Regions from separate parts of the Streptomyces sp. NPDC104581 genome, predicted to be linked through region 2. Evidence: predicted binding sites of a transcription regulator. Region 2 holds the regulator's gene; the other holds the start of a gene.
What was found. The regulator HrcA, encoded in region 2, represses chaperone genes, less so after heat shock. The targets are predictions, from matches to a motif close to TTNGCACTCNGNNNNNCNGAGTGCNAA.
Positions count from the first base shown of each region.

Region 1: groES (co-chaperone GroES) is a predicted target of HrcA. The motif match lies at 2,155-2,181, and genes of this name have one in related genera.

Region 1 is NZ_JBVJNN010000003.1:143,963-159,367, reverse strand. It holds gene groL (chaperonin GroEL) at 1-1,595, opposite strand, end outside; gene groES (co-chaperone GroES) at 1,697-2,005, opposite strand; gene ACZ61E_RS04015 (polysaccharide deacetylase family protein) at 2,219-3,256, opposite strand; gene ACZ61E_RS04010 (class I SAM-dependent methyltransferase) at 3,347-4,621, shown strand; gene ACZ61E_RS04005 (Tox-REase-5 domain-containing protein) at 4,801-7,017, shown strand; gene ACZ61E_RS04000 (hypothetical protein) at 7,091-7,804, shown strand; gene ACZ61E_RS03995 (hypothetical protein) at 7,801-8,352, shown strand; partial or broken gene ACZ61E_RS03990 (hypothetical protein) at 8,543-8,899, opposite strand; gene ACZ61E_RS03985 (hypothetical protein) at 9,054-9,737, opposite strand; gene ACZ61E_RS03980 (SRPBCC domain-containing protein) at 9,800-10,033, shown strand; gene ACZ61E_RS03975 (RNA polymerase sigma factor) at 10,093-11,349, opposite strand; gene ACZ61E_RS03970 (YciI family protein) at 11,408-11,761, opposite strand; gene ACZ61E_RS03965 (hypothetical protein) at 11,899-12,150, opposite strand; gene tsaD (tRNA (adenosine(37)-N6)-threonylcarbamoyltransferase complex transferase subunit TsaD) at 12,147-13,256, opposite strand; gene rimI (ribosomal protein S18-alanine N-acetyltransferase) at 13,249-13,731, opposite strand; gene tsaB (tRNA (adenosine(37)-N6)-threonylcarbamoyltransferase complex dimerization subunit type 1 TsaB) at 13,779-14,438, opposite strand; gene ACZ61E_RS03945 (hypothetical protein) at 14,541-15,092, shown strand; gene ACZ61E_RS03940 (hypothetical protein) at 15,165-15,347, opposite strand.
Region 2 is NZ_JBVJNN010000013.1:123,790-139,194, reverse strand. It holds gene lepA (translation elongation factor 4) at 89-1,954, shown strand; gene ACZ61E_RS13795 (AMP-dependent synthetase/ligase) at 2,158-4,047, shown strand; gene ACZ61E_RS13790 (response regulator) at 4,099-4,770, opposite strand; gene ACZ61E_RS13785 (SpoIIE family protein phosphatase) at 5,011-7,146, shown strand; gene hemW (radical SAM family heme chaperone HemW) at 7,187-8,419, shown strand; gene ACZ61E_RS13775 (DUF3097 domain-containing protein) at 9,410-10,231, opposite strand; gene ACZ61E_RS13770 (MBL fold metallo-hydrolase) at 10,284-11,003, opposite strand; gene hrcA (heat-inducible transcriptional repressor HrcA) at 11,169-12,185, shown strand; gene dnaJ (molecular chaperone DnaJ) at 12,186-13,319, shown strand; gene ACZ61E_RS13755 (nitronate monooxygenase) at 13,676-14,749, shown strand; gene ACZ61E_RS13750 (16S rRNA (uracil(1498)-N(3))-methyltransferase) at 14,746-15,405, shown strand, end outside.

The sequences.
Region 1 (15,405 bases), on a different contig from region 2:
GCGTCGGCCTCTTCCTCGGCCGGCTTCTCGACGACCAGGGTCTCGGTCGTGAGGAGCAGCGCGGCGATGGAGGCGGCGTTCTCCAGCGCGGAGCGGGTGACCTTGACCGGGTCGATGACGCCGGCCTTCACCAGGTCGACGTAGTCGCCGGTGGAGGCGTTGAAGCCGTGGCCCTTGTCGAGCTCGGCGACCTTGGCGGTGATGACGTAGCCCTCGAGGCCGGCGTTCTCGGCGATCCAGCGCAGCGGCTCGACCACGGCGCGGCGGACGACCGCGACACCGGTGGCCTCGTCGCCCGACTTGCCCAGGCCGTCCTCGAGCACCTTGGCGGCGTGCACCAGGGCGGAGCCACCACCGGAGACGATGCCCTCCTCGACCGCGGCGCGGGTCGCGGAGATGGCGTCCTCCAGACGGTGCTTCTTCTCCTTCAGCTCCACCTCGGTGGCGGCGCCGACCTTGATCACGCACACGCCGCCGGCCAGCTTCGCGAGGCGCTCCTGGAGCTTCTCGCGGTCCCAGTCGGAGTCCGTGGACTCGATCTCGGCCTTGATCTGGTTGACGCGGCCCGTGACCTCGGTGCTGTCGCCACCGCCGTCGACGATGGTCGTGTCGTCCTTGGAGACGGTGACGCGGCGGGCGGTGCCCAGCACGTCGAGACCGGCCTGGTCGAGCTTGAGGCCGACCTCCTCGGCGATGACGGTCGCGCCCGTGAGGGTGGCGATGTCGCCGAGCATGGCCTTGCGGCGGTCACCGAAGCCGGGGGCCTTCACGGCGACGGCGTTGAACGTGCCGCGGATCTTGTTGACGACGAGGGTGGAGAGCGCCTCGCCCTCGACGTCCTCGGCGATGATCAGCAGCGGCCGGGAGCCGCCCGCCTGGATGACCTTCTCCAGCAGCGGGAGCAGGTCCTGGATGGAGCCGATCTTGCCCTGGTTGATCAGGATGTACGGGTCGTCGAGGACGGCCTCCATACGCTCCTGGTCGGTCACCATGTACGGCGAGAGGTAGCCCTTGTCGAAGGCCATGCCCTCGGTGAACTCCAGCTCCAGGCCGAAGGTGTTGGACTCCTCGACGGTGATGACACCGTCCTTGCCGACCTTGTCCATCGCCTCGGCGATGAGCTCGCCGACCTGCGAGTCCTGGGCGGAGAGCCCGGCGACGGCGGCGATGTCGGACTTGTCGTCGATCGGGCGGGCCGTGTCCAGCAGCTCCTTGGAGACGGCGGCGACGGCGGCGTCGATGCCCTTCTTCAGGGCGGCCGGGGAGGCGCCGGCGGCGACGTTGCGCAGGCCCTCGCGGACCAGCGCCTGGGCCAGCACGGTGGCGGTGGTGGTGCCGTCACCCGCGATGTCGTTGGTCTTGGTCGCCACCTCCTTCACGAGCTGGGCGCCGAGGTTCTCGTACGGGTCGTCGAGCTCGACCTCGCGGGCGATCGTGACGCCGTCGTTGGTGATGGTGGGGGCGCCGAACTTCTTGTCGATGACGACGTTGCGGCCCTTGGGGCCGATCGTCACCTTCACCGTGTCGGCAAGCTTGTTGACGCCGCGCTCAAGGGCGCGACGGGCGTCCTCGTCGAACTTCAGGATCTTCGCCATGGGAGCTTTCTCTTGTCCTCTCGAACGAACAACGAACTACGCCCCGGACCGCCCGGCGATGCGGGGGCCAGGGGCGCAGTTTCACAGCGGGACTGTGAGGATTACTTCTCGATGATCGCGAGCACGTCGCGAGCCGAGAGGACGAGGTACTCCTCGCCGCTGTACTTCACCTCAGTGCCGCCGTACTTGCTGTACAGAACGACGTCGCCGACGGAAACGTCGAGCGGGAGCCGCTCGCCGTTCTCGAAGCGACCCGGACCGACGGCCAGGACGACGCCCTCCTGGGGCTTCTCCTTGGCAGTGTCCGGAATAACCAGGCCAGAGGCCGTGGTCTGCTCTGCGTCGAGCGGCTGGACCACGATGCGGTCCTCGAGCGGCTTGATGGCAACCTTGGTGCTGGCGGTCGTCACGATCCGACCTCCCCCTTCGGAGATCTCACGGGGTTAACTGTCTGGGTCGCGTGACCGGGCTCGATCCGTCGTCGCGGGTGCCGGACCTGTCCTGCCACGCATTTGGCACTCTCCAGTGGGGAGTGCCAGACATGACACTATGACCGCGATTAGCACTCGGTCAAGCTGAGTGCCAGTCGAGGCCCGGCGGTGGCCCGATCGGGTGGCCGCCTCCTAGACGTAGTCCTCCAGCTTCGCCACCGCGTAACCCTTGTCCGTGATCGTCTTCATGACGTGCCGGATCATGTCGGGCATCGAGCCCTTCCAGTCCTCCTTGCCGCGGAAATGCGTGAGGACGATGTCCCCGGGGTGCAGTTTCCGGTCCCACTCGCGCCACTCCATGTGGTCGGGGAACGCCTCGGACGACCAGAGCGGCACCGCCTTGACGCCGCAGGACTTGGCGGCGCGGAGGGTGCCGGCGTCGTAGTTGCCGTACGGCGGCCGGAACAGCTCGGGCCGCTTTCCGAACCGCTTCTCGATCCTGTCCTGCTGGCCGCAGATCTCCCGCTTCTGCTTCTCGTAGGAGAGCCCGGGGAGGTAGGGGTGGGTGAGGGTGTGGTTGTGCAGGGAGACGCCGCGGGCCTGCATCTTCTTGAAGTAGGCGTAGTTGTCGCTGATGACGTAGTCACTGAGGAAGGCGCTGTACGGGATCTTCAACTCGGTCATCATGCGCAGCAGTTCGGGGTCCTTCTCGGCGCCGTCGTCGATCGTCAGGAAGACGACCTTCTCCTTCGTGGGGACGCTGGTGAAGACCGGCGGGAGGGTCGCGCCGCCCGTGACCTCGAAGCCCTTGCGCGTGGTGATCCGCGGCTTCACCGCGGGCGGCGGGGGCGCGGCGAGCGGGGTCCTGGCGAGCTTCCACTTCTTGGCAGCGACGGCTCGCACCGCCTGGGCCCTGGCGACGGCGGCCTCGGCCTTCTTCACGTCCGCCTTCTCCGCCTCGGCCTTCTTCGCGGCCTCGGCCTTCTTCGCGGCTTCGGGGCCCGCCCGGCCCGGCGTCGCGGCGGCGGACTCGACGGGTCCGCCGCCTCCGCCGCCCCCGTCCCCGCTCCGGCCGCCGCGGTCACCCCCGCCCCGGTCACCGGACTCCCCCGCGCAGGCGGAGCCCAGCGCGGCGATCAGGAGTACGGCGGCGACCGCGCGTGTCCGTCCGCCGGTGTGCCTCTTGCGCCGCTCTGCGGCCTTTTCTTCGTTTTGTCGTACTAGTTGCATGGCGCCGCATCCTGTCAGCGCGCGGCCCGCGCGCCCGGCCGACACCGCCGGTGAGCGCCGACGGTCCCCCGCCTGGCCCACAATGGCCCGGTGACCGACCGCACCGACCGCACCCCCTCCCCCGCACCGTCGCTCGCCCCGCTGCTCTCCGACGAGGGTCAGGCCCTGCTCACCGCCCTCCGCGACCACGACCCGGCCCAGGAGCTGGCCCTCGCCACCCGGCTGCGCCGCGACCACCCGGCCGAACTGGTCTCCGCGGCCCTCGCGCAGGCCCGGCTGCGACAGCGGGCGGTCGCCAAGTTCGGCGAACGGGACGCGTACCGCATGTACTTCACGCCGCACGGCGTCGAGCAGGCCACCCGCACCTCGGTCGCCGCCCACCGGGCGGGCCGGTTCCGGGACATCGGCCCGCGGGACGGCGGCCCGGCCCGGATCACCGACCTGTGCTGCGGCGTCGGCGGCGACGCGATCGAACTGGCGCGCGCGGGGTTCGCCGTGACGGCGGTCGACCGCGACCCCGTGACCTGCGAGATCGCCGCGCTCAACGTCCGCACGCTGGCACCGGACGCCCCGCCCGCGACAGTCGTGCGCGCGGACGTCCTGGCGTACGACCTGGCCGCCGCGCCAGCCCCCGACGCCCTCTTCGTCGACCCGGCCAGACGCGGCGGCCGGGGGCGGATCTTCGATCCGGAGGCGTACTCGCCGCCGCTGTCCTGGGCGGTCGAGGCGGTACGCGCGGTCGGCGCCGGCGGCATCAAGATCGCGCCCGGTATCCCGCACGAGCTGGTCCCCGACGACTTCGAGGCCGAGTGGATCTCCGACGGCGGCGACGTCAAGGAGGCGGTGCTCTGGCACCGCGCGACGGGGCCGGGGCCGGGTGCGGAATCCGGTCCGGGGCCGCGGGCGGGTGCGATCACGCCCGGCGCCCGGCGCGCCACACTGCTTCCCGCCGGTCTCACCCTGACCGGCCGCGGCCTGCCGGACCCACCGGTCAGGGAGGTCGGCCGCTATCTGTACGAGCCGGACGGCGCCGTCATCCGCGCCCATCTGGTCGCCGAGGTCGCCGACGAGCTGGACGGCGGGCTGATCGACGAGACCATCGCGTACATCACGGCGGACGTACGGCGCCCGACGCCGTACGCGGTGGCGTACGAGATCACCGACGTGCTGCCGTTCAACCTGAAGCGGCTCAAGGCCCTGCTCCGGGAGCGCGGCGTGGGCGTCCTGACGGTCAAGAAGCGCGGCTCGCCCGTCGAACCGGAGGAGCTGCGGCGGAGGATGAAGCTCCAGGGGCGGGAATCGGCCACGGTCTTCCTGACCCGGGTCGCGGGCGCGCCCACCATGCTTCTCGGCCACCCGGCCTGAGCCCGGCCCCCGAAACCTGCCATTCACCGCGATTCGCCATGCCCTGGTACGTGTTTGAGACGGTTTCAGCATCCCGCGTCCATATCCTCTGGCGTGTTCCCGTCATAAGCTCCCCTGTTGGGGCGGTTTGAGGCGTACCGCCGGAACACCGCGTATCGCGAGGGTGGTTGGGGCGGGAAATGGCTTCTTACGGGGGTACACCGGCGTACGACGGCGCATGGACGCCGCCCGATCCGTCCGGGCGGCGCGAGATGCCTCAACTGCTGCTCGTCGCCCGGTGGTTGGTCCACGCGCTGTTCGGTTTCACCGTGCTGGGCGGAGTCGGCCTGCTCCTCTCGGCCGCCGCGGCGGACGCGGTGGACGCCGGACTCATCGGTCTGACCCTGTGGGCGGCGGCGCCCGGCACGGTGGGCTGGCTGCTGTCCCGGCGGCTGTGGACCGGCGGCGTGCGGGAGTGGCGGGCCCTGATCGCCGTCCAGGCATGGCTGGTTCTGGGCGGCGTCTCCAACATCACCGAGGGCTCCTTCCAGGGCTTCACCCAACTCGTCCTGCCGGTACTGATCCTGGTCTTCCTGTGGCACCCCGAGAGCCGGGAGTGGCTGCGGCTCGACCCGGAACGGCGGTCGCCACACCGGCCGTTCTCGTTCGCCCGGTTCATCAGGTGGCGCGGCGACGGGGGCCAGACGGCGCTCGAATACCTCGGGCTGTTCGTCCTCGTGGCCGCGATCATCGTCGGGCTCACGGCGAGCGGCGTCGGCGGGCAGGTGTCCGACGGCCTGCGGTCCGCGGTCTGTTCGATCACCGGCGCGGCGTGCCCGGCGGGCGCCGACGGCGACTCCGTCGAGGCGGGCGACGGCCGGGAGGGCGTCGACGGCGGCCCGGCCGACCCGGGCGGTCCCGGGGACCCCGGCGCTCCGCGGAACGACAACGGCGGCACCGTCCCGGTGGGCGTCGAGACCGACGAGGACCGCGAGGAGGGCGCCGCCGGTGAGCCCGGCTGGGAGGACGACGAGGCCGCGGCCGGCAACGGCGAGGACGACGGGGAGAAGGCCGAGGACTGCGGAGGCTGGGGCTTCTTCTCCTGCGCGGCCGACCGTGGCGGCCAGGTCGTCAAGGGCCTCTTCGTGGACGGCCTCTGGGGCGACGTCACCGGCGTCTGGGACCTCGTCACCGACCCGGGCGGCACCTGGGACGGCCTCAAGGAGTACGGCGGCAGCCTGGGCGACAAGTGGTCGGAGGACTCCAAGGACGCCGGTGACAAGTGGGCCAGGGGCGACTACCTCGACGCCCTGACCGACTGGGGCGGCGCGTCCGTCAACACGGTGGTCACGGCAGGCGACGACATGTTCGTCGGCGACGAGGTCCGCGACCGGTGGAACAACGGCGAGAAGACCCGGGCGGTCACCGACGTCGTGTGGAACGTCGGATCGATCTTCATCCCCGGCTACAACGCGGCCAAGGTAGGCGGGAAACTCGGCAAGGCCGGGAAGCTGGGCAAGCTCGGGAAACTCGGCAAGGCGGCCGACAAGGCCCGCGAGGCCGCCGACCGCGCCCGCAAGGCCGCGGAGAGGGGCGACGTCAAGGCCGCCGAAGACGCGGCGAGTCAGGCGCAGAAGCACGCCGACGACGCCGCGAAGGAGCTGGCGGAGAAGGGCTGCCTGATCAGCTCCGGCCCGCTCGGCGGCCGGCTCCCCGGCGGTCCCGGCGCTCCGGGCGCTCCGGACACCGAGCGGCCCTCGCTCACCGGCGGCGTCAACGCGGCCGGACGGACCGTGGCGGTCTACCGGGCGGGCGGCGTACCCGTACTCCTCCCGTTCGAGAAGAAGTGCGACGGTGCGAGCCAGGAGGAGATCGACGCCGCCGAACAGGCGAAGAAGGACGCAGCCGACGCGCAGGCGGCCAAGCGGGAAGCCGGCCAGAAGGCGGTCGCCAAGTGGAAGAAGCCGTCCTGGTACGGCGATCTGAAGAATCCGCGCAAGGGCTCCAAGGACCTCGGCGACGGCAAGTGGAAGACGAAGAAGTCGGTCGCGTACGGCCCGGCGATGGAGCGCTGGATGCGGTTCCAGGAGCAGGTCTCGGGGGTGAAGCGCGGCAAGGAGTACGCGGTGAAGGACCCGGCCACCGGGCGCGACGTCGACTTCGACGGCTGGGACTCCGCCGGGCAGAAGTACAAGGAGGCGAAGTTCGGTTACGGGGGCAAGGTCCGTCCGGATGGCACCCTGGAACCCGCACAGGCCACCAAGTGGGTCGAACAGGCGCGGCGCCAGGTGCGGGTGGCGAACGGCAAGCCGGTCGAGTGGAACTTCTCCAACAAGCAGGCCGCCGACGCCGCGCAGAAGGCGTTCGATGATGCTGGGGTGGACGTGGACGTCGTCCACACGCCCTGGAAGCCGTGACGGGGCTGTGACGGCGAGAAGCGGCGAGGAGCGACAGGCAGATGCACCATCGGGAGTCTCGGGAGTGACGGGCATGGCGAGCGAAACCATCGTGAAGGCGTCCTGGGGTCCCAGGCCCGAGTCCTGCGAGGAGCTGGCCGGCCGCTGGCTGGAGCTGCTGGGGCGGCTGACCGATCTTTCGGCCGGTGAGCTGGCGGACTGGCGGTGGGACACCGACGGGGCCACGCCGGGCGAGGCCGTGCCGCGGGACATCACCGCCTTCGCGGCGGCGGTGGACGCGGCCAACCCGCAGGACGACGCGGACGTCGTCGGCCGCACGGCCGTCGTGGTGGCCCGGCGGCAGGACGGCGGTTACGCGCAGCTCAGGGTGGGGGCGGGCGGTACGGACGGATACACCCCGTTCGGCGCGACGCTGCTGCTCTTCCCCGGCTCCCCGGACGGCGCGGCGCCGCTCACGGACCGGCTCCCGGAGGCACTGGCGGCCGTGGCCGGGGTCTGGGACGCGGACACCGGCAGCGCGCACGACCGTGAGCTGTTCGCGGCGCTGAAGTCCGCCTACGGCCTGCGGGCCTCGCACCCGCGCGCCGGCTGGTCCGTCTTCCTGTCGGCGAACCGGGCCGCGCGGGTGCCCGCGGACTTCGCCGCGCCGCGCCTGGCGGCCGGGCCGGGCGGAGTCGTACTGGACGTCGGCGCCACCACGGACGCGGTGCTCGCGGCGCACAAGGCGCTGGCGGACGCGGGGGCGCTGGCCCCGGCGGCCACCCCGGCGGACCGGCCGAAGCTGTGACCTCCGGCGCTCCGGAGGCTTCGGCGGGGCGGGGACCGGGGCAGACGGAGGGACCGGGGCGCGACGCGCTCGCCTTCAAGGCGGCTGTCGACGCGCGGACCGCCGCCGTGGAACGCCTCGCCACCGCCCCGTACGCGCCGCCCCGGCCGGACGGCGCGGACCCCGCCCGGTCCGCGTCGGGGGCGGATTTCGCGATCGTCGCGCTGCGGGTCAGCGCCGATTTCTACGAGGACGAGGACCTCGGGCGCCATGACGCCGTCCTCGACGCGTACGAGACCGAACTCCGGGGCGTCGTCCACGCCCTCGACGCCCGGTGGGGCGCGCACCGGACCGTGGAGCTGACGGCGTACGCCGACCGGTATCTGGCCGACGAGCCGGTGCCGCCGTTCTACGCGGCCCTGTGCGGGCTGGGCTACTTCGGCGACATCGAGACATGGCGGGTCGGCGGACGGCTGGTGGCCGTGGGGGTGGGGCAGCAGGACGCGGAGGAGCCCGTCGTGCTGTTCGGGGCGGTCAGCGGCGCGCCGGAGCGGTACCCGGCCGGCTGAGGGCACCCCGGACGGCCCCCAGGGGCGCCGTCCGGTGTCAGTCCCCGTCCTTCTCCAGGCGCGGCTTCCCGGGCTTCGGCTCCGTCGGCTCGGTGGACCGCGCCGTGGCTTCCGCCGGCTCCGCGGGCCGCTTCCTCGGCTCCGCCGGTTCGGTGGCGCTGAGCTGCGCGTCCAGGATCGCGGTGTCCAGATCGGTGATGTCGTCCGCGTAGATCCGCGAGAGCGGCTGCGGACCGACGTACTGCTGGCAGTTGCACTGCGCCGGCTCGTACGCCTTCGGTTTCCTGTTCTCGTCCCAGGCGGTCGCGACCTCGACTCGCTCATGGCACTTGCCCTGTCTGTCGTGCTTGGCGAGATGGTGCGTACACCCGCAGACGGGCTCCGGCGGCTTGTGTGACTCCTCAAGGGCGAGCCGGCCGCCCTCGACGAGCTTGAGACGCTCCACTCTCCGCTCGTGCCGGGTGCGCAGCGCGCTCCGGCCCGTATCGGCGACCCAGCTGAAGCCACCGACCATGAAGAAGACGAATATCCACCACAGCCAGTTCATCCGCCGCCCCTTCACCCCATGAAATGGCGCATGCGTTCCACCCAGGATAGAACGGGCGGCGTAGGAACGGCCTCAGGGAGCGGGGGGAGACTTCGGGGCACATCCGGACATCAGGTGCCACTCACGTCCCCCAAATACCACGATTTTCGCGGTTTCAGCGATGGACGCCCGGTCCCGGCGTCCCGGCCGGGTCTCCCGGGGAGGTCGGCGAGGTCCTGGCCGTGGCCAGCCGGACGGCCCAGCGGTAGTGCGCGACGGCCTTCGTCACGCCGATCAGGCCGGCGATCCAGAAGAGGGTGCCCGCGCCCATCAGGTACCAGACCTCCGCGTACGTGTCCTGACCCCGGCGCGCGCTCGCGGGCGTCTCCAGGGCCAGCCACAGACCGAACGCCCCGGCCAGGAACGAGATCAGCAGCCAGCACAGGCTCACGCCCGGCAGCCGCAGCCCCGCGTCGCGCGCCGGGTCGCTCGCCAGCGCCGCCCACCGGTGCGTCAGCGTGCGCATCGCGCCGTCCCGGCGCAGCAGCAGCCCGAGGACGATCCCGCAGGCGGTCATGACGCCGACGCCGAACGCCGCGATCAGCCCGCCCATGACGACGCCGAGCGGATCGACGACCTCCTCGGCCAGCGCCCGCAGGGCCTGCCCCGTCATCAGCCAGCCGAACTGCGCTCCGGCGACGAGCAGCAGGAACTGCGCGAGCCGGGCGAACCCCATGCTTCGCCCCACGAGCAGACCGAGCACGCCCGCACGGTCGGCGAGCAGCGCCTGCTCGTCGGGCCAGGTGCGCAGGTGTACGGGCGGCGGAGGCGGCGGCAGCGCGGGCACACGGCGAGACATGGGGGCGAGCCTATTGCCCGGCCCCGGACCGTCTCTCCGCGCATTGACATGCAGCCAATCGGCTGCCCGAGGCGACCGGCCTCGGCGAGGAGTACCGCGTCAAGGCGGCGGCCGAGGGGCGGTCGAAGGTGACCTTCGAGATCGAGCCGATGGGTTCGACGGTCAGGCTGACCGTGATCCACGACGGCTTCCAGCCGGGCTCCACCGTCCTGTCGAGCGTCAGCGAGGGCTGGCCCGCGCTGCTGTCGAGCCTCAAGACGCTGCTGGAGACGGGTGAGCCGCTGCCCGAGGAGTGAGCCCTTCCCGCGGTACCGGCCGGCGGGCCGCAGGCTCATCGGGTGCGCCCCGCCCCGGCTCACCCGGTGCGGGCCGCCCGGTCCTCCAGGAGGGCGCGTTCCCGTTCGTTGCGGGTCAGTCCGGCTGCCCGCAGGAACTCCGACCGGGCCTCCTCCGCGCGCCCCAGCCGGGCCAGCAGATCCCCGCGCACGCTCGGCAGCAGGTGGTAGCCCTTGAGCGCGGGCTCCGCCGCGAGCGCGTCGACCAGTGCCAGCCCGGCCTCGGGCCCCTCGGCCATCGAGACGGCGACCGCGCGGTTCAGTTCCACGACCGGCGAGGGGGTGAGCGCGGCGAGCCGTCCGTACAGGGCGGCGATCGCGGCCCAGTCCGTGTCCTCGTACGCGGCCGCCCGCGCGTGGCACGCGGCGATCGCGGCCTGGAGCGCGTACGGGCCGGGGGCGCCGCCCAGCGCGTTCGCCCGGGTCAGGGCCTCGACGCCACGGCGGATCAGCCGCCGGTCCCACTGTGAGCGGTCCTGGTCGGCGAGGAGGACGGGCGCGCCGCCGGGGCCGGTACGGGTGGCCGTACGGGACGCCTGGAACTCCAGCAGGGCCGCCAGGGCGTGCACTTCGGGCTCGTCGGGCATGAGTCCGCCCAGTACGCGTGCGAGCCGCAGCGCGTCCTCGCAAAGCCCGGGGCGCAGCAGGTCGTCCCCGGCGGTGGCGGAGTAGCCCTCGTTGAAGACGAGGTAGATGACCTCCAGTACGGAGGCGAGGCGCGCGGCGCGCTCGGCGCCGTACGGCACCTCGAAGGGCACCCCCGCCTTGGCGAGACCGCGTTTGGCGCGCACGATGCGCTGGGCGACCGTCGGCTCCGGCACCAGACAGGCGCGGGCGATCTCGTCGGTGGTGAGTCCGCCGAGCAGCCGCAGGGTGAGCGCGACGCGCGCCCCGGTGGACAGCACGGGGTGGCAGGAGACGAAGACGAGCCGCAGCAGGTCGTCGTCGATGTCGTCGGGTTCGGCGGGCTCGGGCGGCGGCGCCGTCTCCTCCAGGGTGCGGCCGACCTCGGCCAGCTTGCGCTTGTACGTCTCCCGGCGGCGTACGAGATCGATGGCGCGGTGCCTGGCCGTGGCCATGAGCCAGGCTCCCGGTCTGTCCGGGACGCCCGACTCGGGCCACTGCTCCAGCGCGGCGACCAGGGCGTCCTGCGCCAGCTCCTCGGCGATGCCGACGTCCCGCACGACGCGCGCGACCGCCGCGATGATCCTCGCCTGCTCGATCCTGAATACCGCTTCCACCGCGCCCGCGCTGCCGCTGTCTGCCGTCACGGCCACCCATCAGAACACCGGGGGCGGGCGGACGCCAACGCGGGGCGACCGCGCGGGCCGGTGGTTACTCGCCGATCTCGCGGACCTGGATCGAGATCGTCCAGGCGTCCTCGTGGATCTGGAGGAAACGCTTGCTCCACTCGACGGCCTCGGCCTGGTTCTTGGCCTGGAGGATCGAGTAGCCGCCGATGACCTCCTTGGACTCGGTGAAGGGCCCGTCGGTGACCGAGATCCTGCCGCCGGACCACAGGACACGGGTGCCCTGCGCGGACGGGGTGAGCCCGGCGGTCTCCAGCAGTACCCCGGCCTTGTTCATCTCCTCGATGAGCGCGCCCATGCGGTCCATCAGTTCGGGGCTGGGGCCGTCGGAGGGGGTGTTGTTCTCGTCCAGGTGGATGGTGGTCAGATAGCGCGGCATGGTGACTCCTCGGTGTGCGTGCGGGCGGGATGTTCCCCGCCTCTCACCCTTGCGTCGAACGGGCGGGGACCGGATCGACACACGCCGCGAAATCCGTGCGAAGTCTCTTCCCGGGGTCGTGCGCGGGCGCCCGGACGCTACTGGGCCGTCTCGAACCGCCAGCGGTGCACCGGGCGGGCGACGAGTTCACCGGCCGGGGCCGGGAGCTCGGGCAGCTCCGCGTCGTACGGAGCGTCCCACCAGGTCATGACCAGGACCCGGCCGCCGGGGGCGGTGAGCGTCTCGCGGCGCTCCGGGGCGGGGTCGAGCGCTCGCGAGCGTGCCCACGCCAGCAGTTCGGCGGCCCGGCCGGGCGCGGCCTTGGCCTCCCACATCAGTGCGACGGTCATGAGTAGAGGTTGTCCTTGCTGACCTCGTGCACGTGGTCGTGGCCGTGGCCGTGCGCGTGACCCTGTCCCGGTACGTGCGTCTCGGTCACCGGCAGCGAGGAGTCCGCCGAGAGGTCCCAGTCCGACGCAGGCCGGTTCCGCGCCACCATCTCGGCGCCGAGCGCCGCGACCATCGCGCCGTTGTCGGTGCACAGACCGGGCCGGGGCACCCGCAGCCGGATGCCGGCCCGCTCGCACCGCTCGGCGGCCAGCGCGCGCAGCCGGGAGTTGGCGGCGACGCCGCCGCCGATCATCAGATGGTCCACGCCCTCGTCCTTGCAGGCGCGTACGGCCTTCCGGGTCAGCACGTCCACCACCGCCTCCTGGAAGGACGCGGCCACGTCCCGTACGGGCACGTCCTCGCCCGCCGCGCGCCTGGCCTCGATCCAGCGGGCGACGGACGTCTTGAGCCCGGAGAAGGAGAAGTCGTACGGAGCGTCGCGCGGGCCGGTCAGTCCGCGCGGGAAGGCGATCGACGCGGGGTCGCCCTCACGCGCGAGCCGGTCGATCACGGGGCCGCCGGGGAAGCCGAGCTGGAGCACCCGGGCGATCTTGTCGAACGCCTCGCCCGCCGCGTCGTCGATGGTCGCGCCCATGGGGCGCACGTCGGCGGTGATGTCGGGCGCGAGCAGCAGCGACGAGTGCCCGCCGCTGACGAGCAGCGCCATCGTCGGCTCGGGCAGCGGCCCGTGTTCGAGCTGGTCCACACAGATGTGCGAGGCGAGGTGGTTCACGCCGTAGAGCGGTTTGCCGAGCGCGTACGCGTACGCCTTCGCCGCCGAGACGCCGACCAGCAGCGCGCCGGCCAGTCCGGGTCCGGCCGTGACCGCGATCCCGTCGAGGTCACGGGCGCTCACGCCCGCCTCCTTCAGGGCGCGCTCGACGGTCGGCACCATCGCCTCCAGGTGCGCGCGGGAGGCGACCTCGGGGACGACGCCGCCGAAGCGGGCGTGTTCGTCGACGCTGGAGGCGATGGCGTCGGCGAGCAGGGTCGTGCCGCGGACGACGCCCACGCCTGTCTCGTCGCACGAGGTCTCGATGCCGAGGACGAGGGGTTCGTCAGCCATGGATCTCAGTTCTTCCTTGTCCGTGGGGGCCGTCCTGCAACGACAGGCGCATGACGAGCGCGTCGACATTGCCCGGCTGGTAGTAGCCCCGGCGGAAGCCGACGGGCTCGAAGCCGAAGCGCTCGTACAGCTTCTGCGCGCGGGGGTTGTCCACCCGTACTTCGAGCAGCACCTCCTCGCACTCGAAGGCGGTGGCGTGCTGGAGGAGATCGGTGAGCAGCCGCGAGCCGAGCCCGGTGCCCCACTGGTCCCGGGCGGCGGCGATGGTCTGGACGTCCCCGAGGCCGCCGGCGGCGGCGAGGCCGGCGTAGCCGACGATCCGGCCCTCGGAGGTCTCGGCGACGACGTAGCGGCGGGTGGCGGCCGGGCCGCGCGCGTGGGCCAGCTCGGACCAGAACATGCCGGGCGACCAGGCGTCCTCGGGGAACAGGTCGTACTCCAGGGCGAGCACGGTCTCGATGTCCCACCAGCGCATCTCGCGCAGCGCCGGGGCGCTCGGGCCGGTCGCGTCGCTCGTGTCGGTCACCGGGGAGTGACCACCTTGTAGTTCTTGGGCACCTGCGCGTCGGGGCGGCGCAGATAGAGCGGCAGCGGCGGCAGGAACCCGTCGGTGTCACCCGCCGTGAGCCTCTCGGCGGCGAGGGACGCGAGCGCGGCGGCCGACTGGTGCCCGGGGGCGCGGACGTCGGGGAACGCGTCCGGGTACAGCGCGCCGCCCGCTCCGACGACCGGCAGCCCGGCCAGCTCGGCGGCGATGTCGGCGGGCCGGTCGACGGCGGGCTCGGTCAGCCGCGTGCGGGAGTCCGCGTACCGCGCCCAGTAGACCTCCTTGCGGCGCGCGTCCGTCGCCACCGCGAAGGGCCGGTCGAGCCCGGCGGCGTGGGCGAGGCCGTCCAGCGTGCACAGTCCGTGGACCGGGACCCCGAGGGTCGAGCCGAAGGCGGCGGCCGTGACGAGGCCGACGCGCAGTCCGGTGTACGGGCCGGGGCCCACGCCGACGACCAGGTCCGTCACGGCGCCGAGCGCGAGACCCGCCCCGGCGAGCACCCGGTCGACGGCGGGCAGCAGCAGCTCCCCGTGCCGGCGGGCGTCGACCTGGCTCTCGGCGGCGAGGACGGAGACACCGTCGTGGAGGGCGACGGTGACGGCGGGGGTGGCGGTATCAACGGCGAGCAGGAGCACACAAACAGCCTACGGCTCCCGGCACCGGGCACGGCGCCCTGTCCCCTCTCCCGCCTGCTGCTACCGTCACCACCGAGACGTACGTACGAGAGGTGGATCAAGGTGTCCAGGAGCAGCTCGGGATTCGTGGCCGGGCTCACCGCGCTGGCCGTGGCCGCCGTCGGTTTCCTCGCGTACCAGGCGTCGGCGAACGTACCGGACGAGCTCTCGGCGCCGAAGAAGCCCAGCTCCTCGGCGTCCGGCTCCCCCGCGCCGGAGAAGACCAAGGACGCGCACGCGGTGCCCGCGAAGTCGGGCAGCGGTCCCCGCGTCGTCTACGCGCTGGACGCGAAGCGTGTGTGGCTGGCGGGCGGGCCGGGGCCCAAGACGCGGACCTTCGTGGTCATGCCGAGCACGGTGAGCCCGCCGCCGGGGACGTACAAGGTCACGTCGCGGTCGGAGAAGGTCACGGGGTCGGACGGCGTGGACATCGAGCACGTGGTGCGGTTCACGAGCGTCGACCAGGTCGCGATCGGGTTCAGCGCGGCGGTCGACGGGTCGATGGCGAGCCCGGACCCGGCGCTGCGGACGGGTGGCGTGCGGATGAGGACGGCGGACGCCGACGCGATGTGGGCGTTCGCGACCGTGGGTTCGAAGATCGTCGTGGTCCCGTAGTCCGGAGTCCCGCAGTCCGGTGGCCCGTCGGCCCGGTGGCGGACGTGCGTGGGCGCTACGCGGTACGGCGCGCTATGCGGCGTCCCCGGAGTCGCCGCCGTCGGGGACACCGGCCGGGCTCTCGGCGGGCGGGGTCGATACGGCGCTGGCCGCCGCGCACGATGCCAGCAGATCGCTCATCGACACGGACGAGGGATCGGCAGAGGGGACCGTCGGCTCCGACGGTCGCGCTTCGGTGCTCTCTGATGCCGGCATGGATGCCTCCTGAGGCTCCGGGGGCAAGCTTGGTTAGGCAGACCTAACCAAATCTCGT
Region 2 (15,405 bases):
CCCGTACCCGTGGGACGATGGAGCCTACGTATCGATCCGATGTCGACCCGAGACGAGACGCCGCGCGTCTCAAGAATCAGGACCCTGCGTGCCCGCGACCCCTACCAACGTGCCCGAGCCGAGCCGTACGGACCCGGCGCTGCTCCGTAATTTCTGCATCATCGCGCACATCGACCACGGCAAGTCGACGCTCGCCGACCGGATGCTCCAGCTGACCGGAGTCGTCGACCAGCGGCAGATGCGCGCTCAGTACCTCGACCGGATGGACATCGAGCGCGAGCGCGGCATCACGATCAAGTCCCAGGCGGTCCGGCTGCCGTGGGCCCCCAACGAGGGTCCTGACCAGGGAACGACCCATGTCCTGAACATGATCGACACTCCGGGCCACGTGGACTTCACCTATGAGGTCTCCCGCTCGCTCGCCGCCTGCGAGGGCACGATCCTGCTGGTGGACGCCGCCCAGGGGATCGAGGCGCAGACCCTCGCCAACCTCTATCTGGCGATGGAGAACGACCTCACCATCGTCCCGGTGCTCAACAAGATCGACCTGCCGGCCGCGCAGCCCGAGAAGTTCTCCGAGGAGCTGGCGAACCTCATCGGCTGCCGGACCGAGGACGTCCTGAAGGTCTCCGCGAAGACCGGTGTCGGCGTGGACGCGCTGCTCGACCGGGTCGTCAAGGACGTGCCCCCGCCGGTCGGCGTCGCGGACGCCCCGGCGCGCGCGATGATCTTCGACTCGGTGTACGACTCCTACCGGGGCGTCGTCACCTACGTCCGTGTCATCGACGGCCAGCTCAACAGGCGCGAGCGCATCCGGATGATGTCGACCGGCGCCACCCACGAACTGCTGGAGATCGGTGTCTCCTCGCCCGAGATGACCCCGGCGGACGGCCTGGGCGTCGGCGAGGTCGGCTACCTCATCACCGGCGTGAAGGACGTGCGGCAGTCCAAGGTCGGTGACACGATCACCTCGTTCAGCAAGGGGGCGACCGAGCCGCTGGGCGGCTACAAGGACCCCAAGCCGATGGTGTTCTCCGGTCTTTATCCGCTGGACGGCTCGGACTACCCCGAGCTGCGCGACGCCCTCGACAAGCTCCAGCTCAACGACGCGGCGCTGGTCTACGAGCCGGAGACCTCCGCGGCCCTCGGCTTCGGCTTCCGTGTCGGCTTCCTCGGGCTGCTGCACCTCGACGTGATCCGGGAGCGGCTGGAGCGTGAGTTCAACCTCGACCTGATCGCGACCGCGCCGAACGTGGTCTACCGGGTCGAGATGGAGGACGGCAAGGAGCACACCGTCACCAACCCGAGCGAGTTCCCCGAGGGGAAGATCGACTCGGTGCACGAGCCCGTCGTGCGGGCCACGATCCTGGCGCCCAGTGAGTTCATCGGCTCGATCATGGAGCTGTGCCAGACACGCCGCGGCACGCTCCTCGGCATGGACTACCTCTCCGCCGACCGGGTCGAGATCCGCTACACCCTCCCGCTCGCCGAGATCGTCTTCGACTTCTTCGACCAGCTGAAGTCCAAGACCCGTGGTTACGCCTCGCTGGACTACGAGCCCACCGGTGAGCAGAGCGCCCAGCTCGTCAAGGTCGACATCCTGCTGCACGGCGACAAGGTCGACGCCTTCTCCGCCATCACGCACCGGGACCAGGCGTACGCGTACGGCGTCCGGCTCGTCGCCAAGCTCAGGGAGCTCATCCCGCGCCAGGCCTTCGAGGTGCCCATCCAGGCGGCCATCGGCTCGCGGGTGATCGCCCGCGAGACGATCCGCGCCATCCGTAAGGACGTTCTCGCCAAGTGCTACGGCGGTGACATCTCCCGGAAGCGCAAGCTGCTGGAGAAGCAGAAGGAGGGCAAGAAGCGGATGAAGATGGTCGGCAGCGTGGAGGTCCCGCAGGAGGCGTTCATCGCGGTGCTCTCCAGTGACGAGTCGTCGGGCAAGAAGAAGTGACTCGCCGGTAGGTCAGGGGTCCGGGCCCGCGCGCTCAGGCGCCCGGGCCCGTGCGTCATGCACGGGTCCGGTTCGTTATGAAGCGGCTGCACGCGTCCTCTTACGCACCGGGCGGGTGCCCTCTAGTCTGATCACTGCTCGATGGTTACTCACCAGTTAAACAACAAGCCAGTCGCGCAGCTTTGCGGGGCCCGGAGGACGTCGTGAGCGACACAAAGACCTTGATCGAGAACAGGCCGCCGTCGGTGGCGGCCCTCTTCATTGAGCGCGTGGCGGCGACGCCGGACGCCGAGGCCTACCGCTATCCCGTTCCCTCCGCCTCGGGCGAGGGCCCCGACGACTGGAAGTCCCTGAGCTGGGGCCAGGCCGCGGGGCGCGTGTACGCGGTGGCGGCCGGTCTGATCGCGCTCGGCGTACGTGCCGAGGAGCGCGTCGCGCTCGCCGCCGCCACCCGTGTCGAGTGGATCCTCGCCGACCTCGGGGTGATGTGCGCGGGCGCCGCGACCACGACGGTCTACCCCTCGACCAACGCCGACGAGTGCGCGTACATCCTCGCCGACTCCGGGAGCCGGGTCCTGATCGCCGAGGACGCCGCCCAGCTCGCCAAGGCGCGTGAGCGCCGGGCCGAGCTGCCCGACCTCGCCCATGTCGTGGTGATCGAGACGGCGGACGCGAAGCCCGCCGACGGCGACCCGGAGGGCTGGGTGCTCTCGCTCGCCGAACTGGAGGAGCGCGGGACGAAGTACCTCCAGGAGCACCCCGGTGTCGTCAAGGAGCGGGTCGGCGCGATCACGGCCGAGCAGCTCGCCACCCTCATCTACACCTCCGGCACCACGGGCCGCCCCAAGGGCGTGCGGCTGCCGCACGACAACTGGTCGTACATGGCGAAGGCCATCGCCGCCACCGGGCTCATCACCAGGGACGACGTGCAGTACCTCTGGCTGCCGCTCGCGCACGTCTTCGGCAAGGTGCTGACCTCCGGCCAGATCGAGGTCGGTCATGTCACCGCCGTCGACGGGCGCGTCGACAAGATCATCGAGAATCTGCCCGTGGTGCGGCCGACCTACATGGCGGCGGTGCCCCGCATCTTCGAGAAGGTCTACAACGGGGTCGCGGCCAAGGCGCGGGCGGGCGGCGGCGCGAAGTACAAGATCTTCCAGTGGGCCGCCGGTGTCTCGCGCGAGTACGCGAAGGCCGGCCAGGACAACTTCCGCCACACCGGCACCGCTTCGGTGCCCTTCACGCTCCGCGTCAAGCACACCGTCGCCGACAGGCTCGTCTTCGCCAAGCTCCGCGACGCGTTCGGCGGACAGCTGCGCGCCGCGATCTCCGGATCCGCCGCGCTCGCGCCCGACATCGGCTTCTTCTTCGCCGGCGCCGGAATCCACATCCTGGAGGGCTACGGCCTGACGGAGTCGAGCGCCGCGAGCTTCGTCAACCCGGGCGAGGCGTACCGCACCGGCACCGTCGGCAAGCCGCTGCCCGGCACCGAGGTCCGCATCGCCGACGACGGCGAGATCATGCTGCGCGGCCCCGGCATCATGGACGGCTACCACGGACTGCCCGAGAAGACCGCCGAAGTCCTCGAATCCGACGGCTGGTTCCACACCGGGGACATCGGCGAGCTGTCGGTCGACGGCTATCTGCGGATCACCGACCGCAAGAAGGACCTGATCAAGACCTCCGGCGGCAAGTACATCGCGCCGGCCGAGGTCGAGGGCCAGTTCAAGGCGGTGTGCCCGTACGTCTCCAACATCCTGGTGCACGGCGCCGACCGGAACTTCTGCACCGCGCTCATCTCGCTGGACGAGGCCGCGCTGCTCGGCTGGGCCGCCGAGAACGGTATGGAGGGCGCGTCGTACGCCGACGTGGTCGCGTCGCCGCGGACCCAGGAACTGGTCGACGGCTATGTGAAGCAGCTCAACGAGGGGCTTCAGCGCTGGCAGACGATCAGGAAGTTCCGGCTGCTGCCGCGCGACCTGGACATCGAGCACGGCGAGCTGACGCCCAGCCTGAAGCTCAAGCGGCCCGTCGTGGAGCGCGAGTACAAGCACCTGCTGGACGAGATGTACGCCGGAGCGCGGGAGGCGTAGAGGCATCTACGCGTCGTACATGAGTACGCGGGCGGGGCTGTCGGCCGGGAACTACGGCTGAGGGCTCCGTCCGCGGCGTAATTCCCGCAGTATGTTGTCCAGCCCGGCCACATGGCCGCGCAGCGCCGCCAACTCGCCGGGCCCGCGCAGGGTCTTCGCGTCGCCGTCACCCTCGCCGGCACCGCCGTCCGCGTCGTCGCCCTCCGCGCCGAGCAGGGACCCGATGGCGGAGAGCCGCCGGGCCATCTCCGCGAGCTGTACGTGATCACGCGCGAGCAGGACCTCCAACTGGCGGTTCTTGCGGTGGAGTTCGAGGAAGACGGTCGCCTTCGCGCGCAGCACCCACGGATCGAACGGCTTGGGGATGAAGTCGGCGGCCCCCGTCGCGTAGCCGCGGAACGTGAAGCCGCTGTCGGGATCGCTCCCGGTCAGGAAGATGATCGGGACGTCCTTGGCCTGATCGAGGCGCTTGATGCCGGCCGCGGTGTCGAAACCGTCCATGCCCGGCATCCGAACGTCCAGCACGACCAGGGCGAACCGCTCGCGGCGCAGCGCCCGTATCGCCTCCTCGCCCGAACGGGCCCGTACCAGCGGCACGTTGAGCGATGCCAGCACCGCTTCCAGGGCGAGGAGATTCTCCTCCATGTCGTCGACGAGGAGGATGCCGGCGCGGTCGGTGACCGGTGTGTCGGCGGGCGGTTCGGTGGGTATCGGGTTGCTCATCGTGAGTGGCGTCCGAGTGCGTGATGGCCGGGTGCGGGGGAATCCGGGGTACGGGGTGAGGGAGGGCGCGGCGGCCGGGGAAGTGGTTCCGAGCTCCGTTCTTCGTTCACTTCTTCGCCCATTTTCGACGACTCGACGCTTATGGGCACGCTCAGTCTGTCACTCTGTCCGGGTGGTGAGCGGCGCAACGAGGGAAACGACCAGGAGCCGCACGTGGGGCCTATAGGGGACTGTGGGAACGTGGGCGATCCGCAAGAGCCGAATCCGGCTCGGAGCCGGACGTTCAGGAACGACGAGCGACGCACGGCACGCACCAGCCTGCCGGGGAATCCGCTCGCCCCGTCCGCCGCGCGCCGCTTCGTGCGCGCGGCGCTCGCCGAGTGGACCAGCCTCGGGCTGCTCGCCACCTGTGCCCTGTGCCAGGGCGACGAGGCGTGCCCGCCGGGCGGGCACAGCACGGACGGACTGGCCGACGACGCCGTGCTGATCGTCGACGAACTGGTCACCAACGCGGTCGTGCACGCGGGCACCAACGTGGAACTGCTCTGCCGGCTCGAAGCACCCCGTGAGGTGGAGGAGAGACCCGACGACGAGAGCGCGGCCGAGCGGGAGCCCGCCGCCCTCGTCATCGAGGTGTCCGACCACCACCCCGCCCGCTCGGTGCGCAGCGACGCGCACGGCCCGGCCGGCGGCGGCTCCCCCGAGTACGGCCGGGGCCTCCAGCTCATCGCCGCCCTCACGGAACGCTGGGGCATCACCTACCGCACCGGCCTCAAGACCGTCTGGGCCCGTCTCCCCCTCGACGGGCCGACCGCCGACGACCCGGCGGTCGGCGCCGACGACGCGGCGGCGGGAGCCGCCGGAGTCGTCGGCGAACCCGCGCTCCGGCGCGGACTGCGCGCCGCCGAGATCATCGCCCCCGCCCCGCGCGGAACGGCGCGCGAGGATCCCGACTGGATCAGCCGGGGCGCCCTCTCCTTCCTCGCCGAAGCCTCCGACCTGCTGGCCGGACAGCTCGACGAGGACCTGGTCGCGGCACTCGCCGGTCAGCTGCTCGTGCCCCGGATCGCCGACTGGTGCGCGATCTGGCTCGACGGCGAGGGCGAAGGCCACGGCAGGGCGGGCGCCGCACCGCGACTGGCCCGCGTCTGGCACGCCGACGAGTCCCGCATCGAGATCCTGCGCACCCTCTTGGAGAAGGAGCCGCCCCGGCTGCTCGACTCCCCGGACGCCCAGGACACGACGGGTTCGAGCCCAGGGCGGAACGTTCCTGTGCCCGTCCCCTGGCCCGGTTCGGGCCAGACCGGCGCGCACGACGGCGCCGCCGTCTCCTGCCGGCTCGTCGCCAACGGCCGCCCCCTGGGCACCCTCGTCCTCGGACGCCGGCGCCTGGCGCGGATGCCCGACGAAGTGATCGCGCTCATCGAGGACTTCGCCCGCCGGGTCGGCCTCGCGATCGGCGCCGCCCGCCGCTACACCCGGCAGGCCACCATCAGCCGCATCCTGCAACGCGGCCTGCTGCCCAGCCAGGTCGCCCGGATCCCGGGTGTCGAGAGCCACCTCGTGTACGAGCCCGCCGACGACGGAGTGGTCGGCGGCGACTTCTACGACGTCTTCCCCGCGCCGCCCGGCGGACGCTGGTGCTTCATGCTCGGCGACGTCCAGGGCAGCGGCCCCGAGGCCGCCGTCGTCACCGGACTGGCCCGCCCCTGGCTGCGGCTCCTGGCCCGCGAGGGGTACCGCGTCGGCGAAGTCCTCGACCGGCTCAACAGGCTCCTGCTGGACGACGCGATGGAGGCCGCCGAGGCCGCGGCGCTGATGGTCGCCGTGGCCGGCGGACAGGACCTCTCCGGCGGCGAGAACGGGCTCAGCGACCTGGGCCCGCTCGGTGACATCCAGGACATCGGCAAGAGCCTCGACGACGGCCGGGGCGCCGGGCTCGCCGACGGTGGCCAGTCCCGGTTCCTCTCCCTGCTCTACGGCCAGCTGGAGCCGCTGCCCGGCACCGGCGGCGGCGCCCGCTGCACCCTCGCCAGCGCCGGCCACCCCCTGCCGCTGCTGCTGCGGCCCGACGGGACGGTACGGGCGGCCGCCGAGCCGCAACTGCTCCTCGGGGTCGACGAGCACGTCGCCTACGAGAGCCTCAGCTTCGACCTGGCCTCCGGGGACACGCTCCTGTGCGTCACCGACGGCGTCACCGAGCGCCGCTCGGGACGGCTGCTCCTGGACGACGACGACGGCCTCGCCGCGATCCTCGCGGGCTGCGCGGGACTGAGCGCGCAGGGCGTCGCCGAGCGGATCAGACGCGCCGTGCACGACTTCGACCCGAGCCCGCCCTCGGACGACCTGGCGATGCTGGTGCTGCGCGCGGTGTGAGGCGCGCCGGCGCACCCGCGAGGTGCGGGACACTGGGGGCATGCCTTCCGCACTGCCCGACGGTGACCCCATGCCCGAGACCGGCGCGCTGCCCCCGCACGCCCTCCAGGGCGCCGCGGACCGGCCGCTCGGGTTCTATCTCCACGTGCCGTACTGCGCCACCCGCTGCGGCTACTGCGACTTCAACACCTACACGGCGACCGAGCTGCGCGGCTCGGGCGGCGTACTGGCCTCCCGCGACAACTACGCCGACACCCTGACCGACGAGATCCGGCTCGCCCGGAAGGTACTCGGCGACGACCCCAGGCCCGTCCGCACGGTCTTCGTCGGCGGCGGTACGCCCACGCTGCTGGCCGCGTCCGACCTCGTACGGATGCTGGGCGCCGTACGCGAGGAGTTCGGCCTCGCCGACGACGCTGAGGTCACCACCGAGGCGAACCCGGAGTCCGTCGACCCGGCGTACCTCGCGGAGCTGCGCGACGGCGGCTTCAACCGGATCTCCTTCGGTATGCAGAGCGCCAGACAGCACGTCCTGAAGGTGCTCGACCGTACGCACACCCCCGGGCGGCCCGAGGCGTGCGTGGCCGAGGCCCGCGCGGCCGGGTTCGACCACGTGAACCTCGACCTGATCTACGGCACGCCCGGCGAGAGCGACGACGACTGGCGCGCCTCGCTGTCGGCGGCGGTGGGCGCCGGGCCCGACCACATCTCGGCGTACGCGCTGATCGTCGAGGAGGGCACGGGGCTGGCCCGGCGCATCCGGCGCGGCGAGATCCCGATGACCGACGACGACGAGCACGCCGACCGCTATCTGATCGCGGACGAGACGCTGGCGGCGGCCGGGTTCTCCTGGTACGAGGTCTCCAACTGGGCCACCACCGACGCCGGGCGCTGCCTGCACAACGAGCTGTACTGGCGCGGCGCGGACTGGTGGGGCGCGGGGCCGGGCGCCCACAGCCATGTCGGCGGGGTCCGGTGGTGGAACGTGAAGCACCCCGGGGCGTACGCGGCGGCGCTGGCGGAGGGGCGGTCGCCGGGGGCGGGCCGGGAGGTCCTCACGGCGGAGGACCGGCGCGTGGAGCGGATCCTGCTGGAGCTGCGGCTGTCCGACGGTGTGGAGCTGTCGCTGCTGCGGCCGGCCGGGCTGGCTGCGGCGGGGCGGGCACGGTCGGAGGGGCTGCTGGAGGCGGGGCCGTACAGGGAGGGGCGGGCGGTGCTGACGCTGCGGGGGCGGTTGCTGGCGGACGCGGTGGTGCGGGGGCTGGTGGACTGAGTCCGCCCCTGCGGGCCGGCGGCCGGGTTGGCCTCAATCGCCGGCCGGGCTGGTGCCCTCCGGGTGTCCTCCCGGTCCGGGGGCGGGTGGCCTCCCGGCGGGGTGCGGGGTCTGGGGTTTGGGTTGCGGTTGTGGGTGTGGGTTGGGGTGCGGGGTCTCCGGAGGTGCATGTCCGGACGGCGTGATTTACGGCGCGTGCCCCGTTCGTTGGACCCGTTGACCCGGGTTGTTCACGCGCCACAAATCAGCCTGAGTGTCCGAACACGCACCTCCTGCGACCCCGCCCCCCTTACGCCGTCACTCGCGACGGTCACCGACCCCCGGTCCGCCCTCCTGCGGCGTCACGAGGCCGGCACGGCCCGGGGTCGCCTCCGGCGGGCGATCCTGGCGGTCACCGGCCACGGTCCCCGTGAGGGGACTCGCAGAGGCCGCCCCCGGGTCCGCCGCCGTCACCCGTAACGGTCACCGTCACCGTGTGCCCCTCCTGCGGCGTCACGACAGCGGTACGGCCCCGGGGTCGCCTCCGGCGGGGTGATTCCGGTGGTCATTGACCCCAGCCCCCGTCTCCGTCTGTCGCGGGTGATCTTGGCGGTGGCCTGCCCCGGTCCGCTTCGCGCCGTGAGGGCACCGGCACGTGCCGCCCCCGTTTCCACCTCCCGCAGGCGGTCCCGCCTCCCGCAGAGACAGGTCGTCCCTCTTCCCGCGGGGGGAAGGGGGACGCGCAGGGGTCGTGGTCGGACACTTGGGCTGATTTGTGGTGCGTGGACAGGGTGGGTCGTCGGGTCCAACGAGCGGTGCACGCGCCGTAAATCACGCCGTCCGGGCATGACCCCGGAGCGGCACCCGGGCACCGGCCCGCACCACCGAAGCCCGGCCGGCGATTGAGGCCACCCCGCCCCGGCCCGAAGAGGCGGCACCTCGGCCCCGGAAGCGGGCCCCGGGCGCCAGCCCGCACCACCCCACCCCACCGGCGCCCCGCAACCAGCCGCACTACAACCCCGGCTCCGTCACGAAATCGATCAGTTCCTCCACCCGGCCCAGCAACGCCGGCTCCAGGTCCCTGAACGACCGCACCGAGGACAGGATCCGCTGCCACGCCGCACCGGTGTTTTCCGGCCAGCCCAGCTCGCGGCACACCCCCGTCTTCCAGTCCTGCCCCCGAGGCACCGTCGGCCACGCCGGGATGCCGACCGACGACGGCTTCACCGCCTGCCAGACGTCGATGTACGGGTGGCCCACGATCAGGACGTCGTCCCCGGTGACCCGCTCCGCGAGGCGGGACTCCTTGGAGCCGGGCACCAGATGGTCGACCAGCACACCGAGGCGCGCGTCCGCCGCCGGGCCGAACTCCGCGACGATCGCCGGGAGATCGTCGATGCCCTCCAGATACTCCACGACCACGCCCTCGATCCGCAGGTCGTCGCCCCAGACCCGTTCCACCAGCTCCGCGTCGTGCCGCCCCTCCACATAGATGCGCCCCGCACGGGCCACCCGGGCGCGGGCGCCCGGGACGGCGACCGAGCCGGAGGCCGTACGGGTGGGGCGGACGGGACCGCCCGCGGTGGGCCGGACCAGGGTGACGACCTGGCCTTCGAGCATGAACCCCCGCTCCACCAGCGGGAACACCCGGTGCTTGCCGAAGCGGTCCTCCAGCGTGACCGTCGGCCCCTCGGCGGTCTTCTCGCAGCGGATCACCGCGCCGCAGAAGCCGGTCGACACCTCCTCGACCACCAGATCCGGTTCCGCGGGCACCTCGGGCACCGGCTTCGAACGCTTCCAGGGCGGGGTCAGATCGGGGCTGTAGCTGCGCATCCGCCGACGATATCGGGGCCGGCGCCACCCCGCGCGGATACCCGCGGGGTGGCTACGCCGTGCCGAAACGCGCCGCCAGTCGGTCCCGCTGCGCCCGTACGAACGCCGCGTCGACGGTCGCGCCGTGGCCGGGAACGTACAGCGCGTCCTCGCCGCCCAGCGCCAGCAGCCGGTCCAGCGCGGCCGGCCAGCGTGAAGGGATCGCGTCGGAGCCGGCCTGCGGTTCGCCCGACTCCTCGACCACGTCGCCGCAGAAGACGACCTCGCGTTCGCCGGGGACGAGCAGCGCGAGATCGTGCCCCGAGTGGCCCGGCCCGACATTGGCGAGAAGTACCTGCCGTCCGCCGAGATCGAGCGTCGACTCGCCGGACACCTCGTGCTGCGGCCCGACCAGTACGTCCACGGCCTCGGTCGCGTCGGCGACGGCCACCCCGTGCCGTACGGCGGAGGCGCGCAGGCTGTCGCGGTCGCGCGGGAGCAGCTCCGCCATGCCGACCGCGCCGTACACCCGCGCCCCGGAGAACGCGGCCGTCCCCAGGACATGGTCGAAATGGGGATGGCTGAGCACGATGTGCGTGACGCGCCGGCCGCAGAGCGCCTGCGCCTGCGCGCGGATCTCGGCGCCCTCACGGAGCGTCGAGCCCGTGTCGTACAGAAGTACGGCGTCCTCACCCATGACCAGCCCGACCGTCGCATCCCAGCCAGGGAGCCTGCGTCTGCCGACTCCCGGTGCGATGCGTTCCCACCCCTGCTCTTCCCAACGGACGTTCATACGGCGACGCTATCGGTGGGGACGGCGGTGCCGCGCGCGGTAGCGTGACCGGTCGGCCTTGCTAGGGGCGTACCTCACGGCCGTACACTGGCCCGGGGAATGCTGGCACTCCAACGCACCGAGTGCCAAGCCGGATCCGAGGAACCAGAGCTGGAGGTGTGCGCGATGCTGAGCGAACGCAGGCTTGAGGTGCTGCGCGCCATCGTCCAGGACTATGTCGGCACGGAGGAGCCCGTCGGCTCCAAGGCGCTGACCGAGCGGCACAAGCTCGGTGTCTCCCCGGCCACTGTCCGTAACGACATGGCCGTCCTGGAGGACGAGGGCTTCATCGCCCAGCCCCACACGAGCGCGGGGCGTATTCCGACGGACAAGGGCTACCGCCTCTTCGTCGACCGGCTCGCGGGCGTCAAGCCCCTGTCGGCGCCGGAGCGCAGGGCCATCCAGAACTTTCTCGACAGCGCCGTCGACCTGGACGACGTGGTGGGCCGTACGGTGCGGCTGCTCGCGCAGCTGACCCGGCAGGTCGCGGTCGTGCAGTACCCCTCGCTGACGCGCTCGACGGTGCGCCACGTGGAGCTGCTCTCGCTGGCCCCCGCGCGGCTGATGCTCGTCCTGATCACCGACACCGGCCGGGTCGAGCAGCGCATGATCGACTGCCCGGTGCCGTTCGGCGAGACCTCGCTGGCGGACCTGCGGGCCCGGCTCAACGCCCGGGTCGTCGGCCGCCGTTTCTCGGACGTGCCGCTGCTGGTGCAGGAGCTGCCCGAGTCCTTCGACCTGGAGGACCGGGGCACGGTGACCACCGTCCTGGCGACGCTGCTGGAGACGCTGGTCGAGGAGACGGAGGAGCGGCTGATGATCGGCGGGACCGCCAATCTGACGCGCTTCGGGCACGACTTCCCCCTGACGATCCGGCCGGTGCTGGAGGCACTTGAGGAGCAGGTCGTGCTCCTCAGGCTGCTCGGCGAGGCCGAGGACTCGGGCATGACCGTACGAATCGGGCACGAGAACGCCCACGAGGGCCTCAACTCCACGTCCGTCGTCGCGGTCGGCTACGGTTCGGGCGACGAGGCAGTCGCCAAACTCGGCGTGGTCGGACCGACCCGCATGGACTACCCCGGAACGATGGGAGCGGTACGCGCAGTGGCACGTTACGTCGGACAGATCCTGGCGGAGTCGTAAGTGGCCACGGACTACTACGCCGTACTCGGCGTACGCCGCGACGCGTCGCAGGACGAGATCAAGAAGGCATTCCGCAGGCTCGCCCGCGAGCTGCACCCGGATGTCAATCCCGATCCCAAGACGCAGGAGCGCTTCAAGGAGATCAACGCCGCCTACGAGGTGTTGTCGGACCCGCAGAAGAAGCAGGTCTACGACCTCGGCGGCGACCCGCTCTCGCAGGCGGGCGGTGGCGCGGGCGGATTCGGGGCCGGTGGCTTCGGCAACTTCTCCGACATCATGGACGCGTTCTTCGGGACGTCGCAGCAGCGTGGCCCGAGGTCGCGGACGCGGCGCGGCCAGGACGCGATGATCCGGCTGGAGATCGACCTCAACGAGGCGGCCTTCGGCACCACCAAGGACATCCAGGTCGACACGGCGGTCGTCTGTACGACCTGCTCGGGCGAGGGCGCCGCACCCGGCACCTCCGCGCAGACCTGTGACATGTGCCGCGGCCGTGGCGAGGTCTCCCAGGTCACCCGGTCCTTCCTGGGCCAGGTCATGACATCGCGGCCGTGTCCGCAGTGCCAGGGCTTCGGTACGGTCGTGCCGACCCCCTGCCCCGAGTGCGCCGGCGACGGCCGCATCCGCTCCCGCCGCACGCTCACGGTCAAGATCCCGGCAGGCGTCGACAACGGCACCCGTATCCAGCTCTCCGGTGAGGGTGAGGTCGGCCCCGGCGGCGGGCCGGCCGGCGATCTGTACGTTGAGATCCACGAATCGCCGCACGCGGTGTTCCAGCGGCGCGGCGACGATCTGCACTGCACGGTGACGATCCCGATGACCGCGGCGGCGCTGGGCACCCAGTGTCCGCTGGAGACACTGGACGGCGTCGAGGACATCGACGTACGGCCGGGCACCCAGTCGGGCCAGTCGATCCCGCTCCACGGGCGCGGCATCACGCATCTGCGCGGCGGCGGCCGGGGCGATCTGATCGTCCATGTCGAGGTCATGACGCCGTCGAAACTCGACCCGGAGCAGGAGCGGTTGCTGCGCGAGCTGGCGAAGCTCAGGGGCGAGGAGCGGCCCACCGGCCAGTTCCAGCCGGGCCAACAGGGGCTGTTCTCCAGGCTGAAGGACGCGTTCAACGGCCGCTAGGCCGTGTCTGACAATTCCCGCCTGGCTCGCGGCGCCTGGTACGGCACCTCGCCGCGTTGTCGGACTCGGCCGAGTACGCCCGGTACGAGTCCGATCCTCCGCCTCGCGATGCACCGCACCAGCCGCCGCGAGCCCCGCCCTACGGGCGGACGGCGCCATTTGTCGGACACGGCCCAGGGCCCGTTCCCGCGTTCCGCCCCCGCGCCCGGCGGGCCGCACACGCGGCCCGTCCGGTCCGGGGCGGAACGCGGTGCGCCGCGGGGCGGCGGGACTCGGCGGACAGGCATCGGGCCGCGCCCGTCCCGGGATCGCGGTCCACGTGCGGCGCCCCACCGGGGGCATGGCACGATGCGTGCATGCCCTCCGTGTTGACCGACATCTGCCGGTATCCGATCGTGCAGGCCCCCATGGCGGGCGGCGCGTCCTGCCCGCAGTTGGTCGCGGCCGTCGGCGACGCCGGGGGCCTCGGATTCCTCGCCGCCGGGTACAAGACCGCCGACGGGATGTACCAGGAGGTCAAACAGCTCCGGGGGCTCAGCGGCAGCGCGTTCGGGATCAACCTCTTCATGCCGCAGCCGCACCACGACGACCACGCCGCCGTGGAGCTCTACCGCGATCAGCTCGCCGGTGAGGCGACCTGGTACGAGACGCCCCTCGGCGACCCCGAGGCGGGCCGTGACGACGGGTACGAGGCCAAGCTCGCGATACTCCTCGACGATCCCGTCCCGGTCGTCTCGTTCACCTTCGGCTGCCCCACTCCCACCACGCTCGACGCCTTCTCCCGCGTCGGCACCCTCACCGTCGTCACGGTGACCACGCCCGAAGAGGCCCAGACCGCCGAGTGGTCGGGCGCCGACGTCGTCTGCGTGCAGGGCGTCGAGGCCGGCGGCCACCAGGGCACGCACCGCGACGACCCCGCCACCGACGGCGCGGGCATCGGGCTGCTGTCGCTCGTCACCCAGGTACGCGAGGCCGTGACCCTGCCGGTCATCGCGGCCGGCGGGCTCATGCGCGGCGGCCAGATCGCCGCCGTACTCGCCGCAGGCGCCGACGCCGCCCAGTTCGGCACCGCCTTCCTCGTCTGCCCGGAGTCCGGCGCCCACGCCCTGCACAAACGCGCCATGACCGACCCGATGTTCACCCGGACCGAACTCACCCGCGCCTTCTCCGGCCGGCCCGCACGCGGTCTCGTCAACCGCTTCATGCGCGAACACGGCCCCTACGCCCCGCCCGCGTACCCGGCGGTGCACCACCTCACCGCCGGGCTGCGCAAGGCCGCGGCCAAGGTCGGCGACCCGCAGGGCATGGCCCTGTGGGCGGGCCAGGGCCACCGGATGGCCCGCGCGCTGCCCGCCGGGCGGCTCGTCGAGGTCCTCGCCGACGAATTCGACGCCGCCCGCGCCTCGTTGACCCCGGGACACGCCTCATGACCGCACCCGTCTTCGTCGTCGACACCGCCGAGACCCTGCGGACCGGCACCGTCACGCTGGACGGCCCCGAGGGCCGCCACGCCGTCTCCGTGAGGAGGCTGCGCGTGGGGGAGGAGGTCGTCCTGACCGACGGCTCCGGCACCGGCGCCCACGGGACGGTCGCGGCCGTCCACGGCAAGGACCGGCTGGAGGTGGCCGTCACCGGCGTACTGACCGAGGAGGAGCCCGCGCCGCGCGTCACCGTCGTACAGGCCCTGCCCAAGGGCGACCGGGGCGAACTGTCCGTCGAGACGATGACCGAGACCGGTGTCGACGCGATCGTGCCCTGGCAGGCCGCGCGCTGCGTCACCCAGTGGCGGGGCGAGCGGGGCGCCAAGGCCCTCGCCAAATGGCGCGCCACCGCCCGCGAGGCGGGCAAGCAGTCCCGCAGACTCCGCTTCCCCCGGGTCGCGGACGCGATGTCCTCCAAAGAGGTCGCGGCGCTCCTGGCGACCGCCGACTTCGCCGCCGTCCTGCACGAGGAGGGCAGCCTGCCGCTGGCCACCGCCGAACTCCCGGACACCGGAAGCATCGTGCTGGTCGTCGGGCCCGAAGGCGGCGTGTCCCCCGACGAGTTGGCGCTGTTCGCGGACGCCGGGGCCGCCCCGTACCGGCTC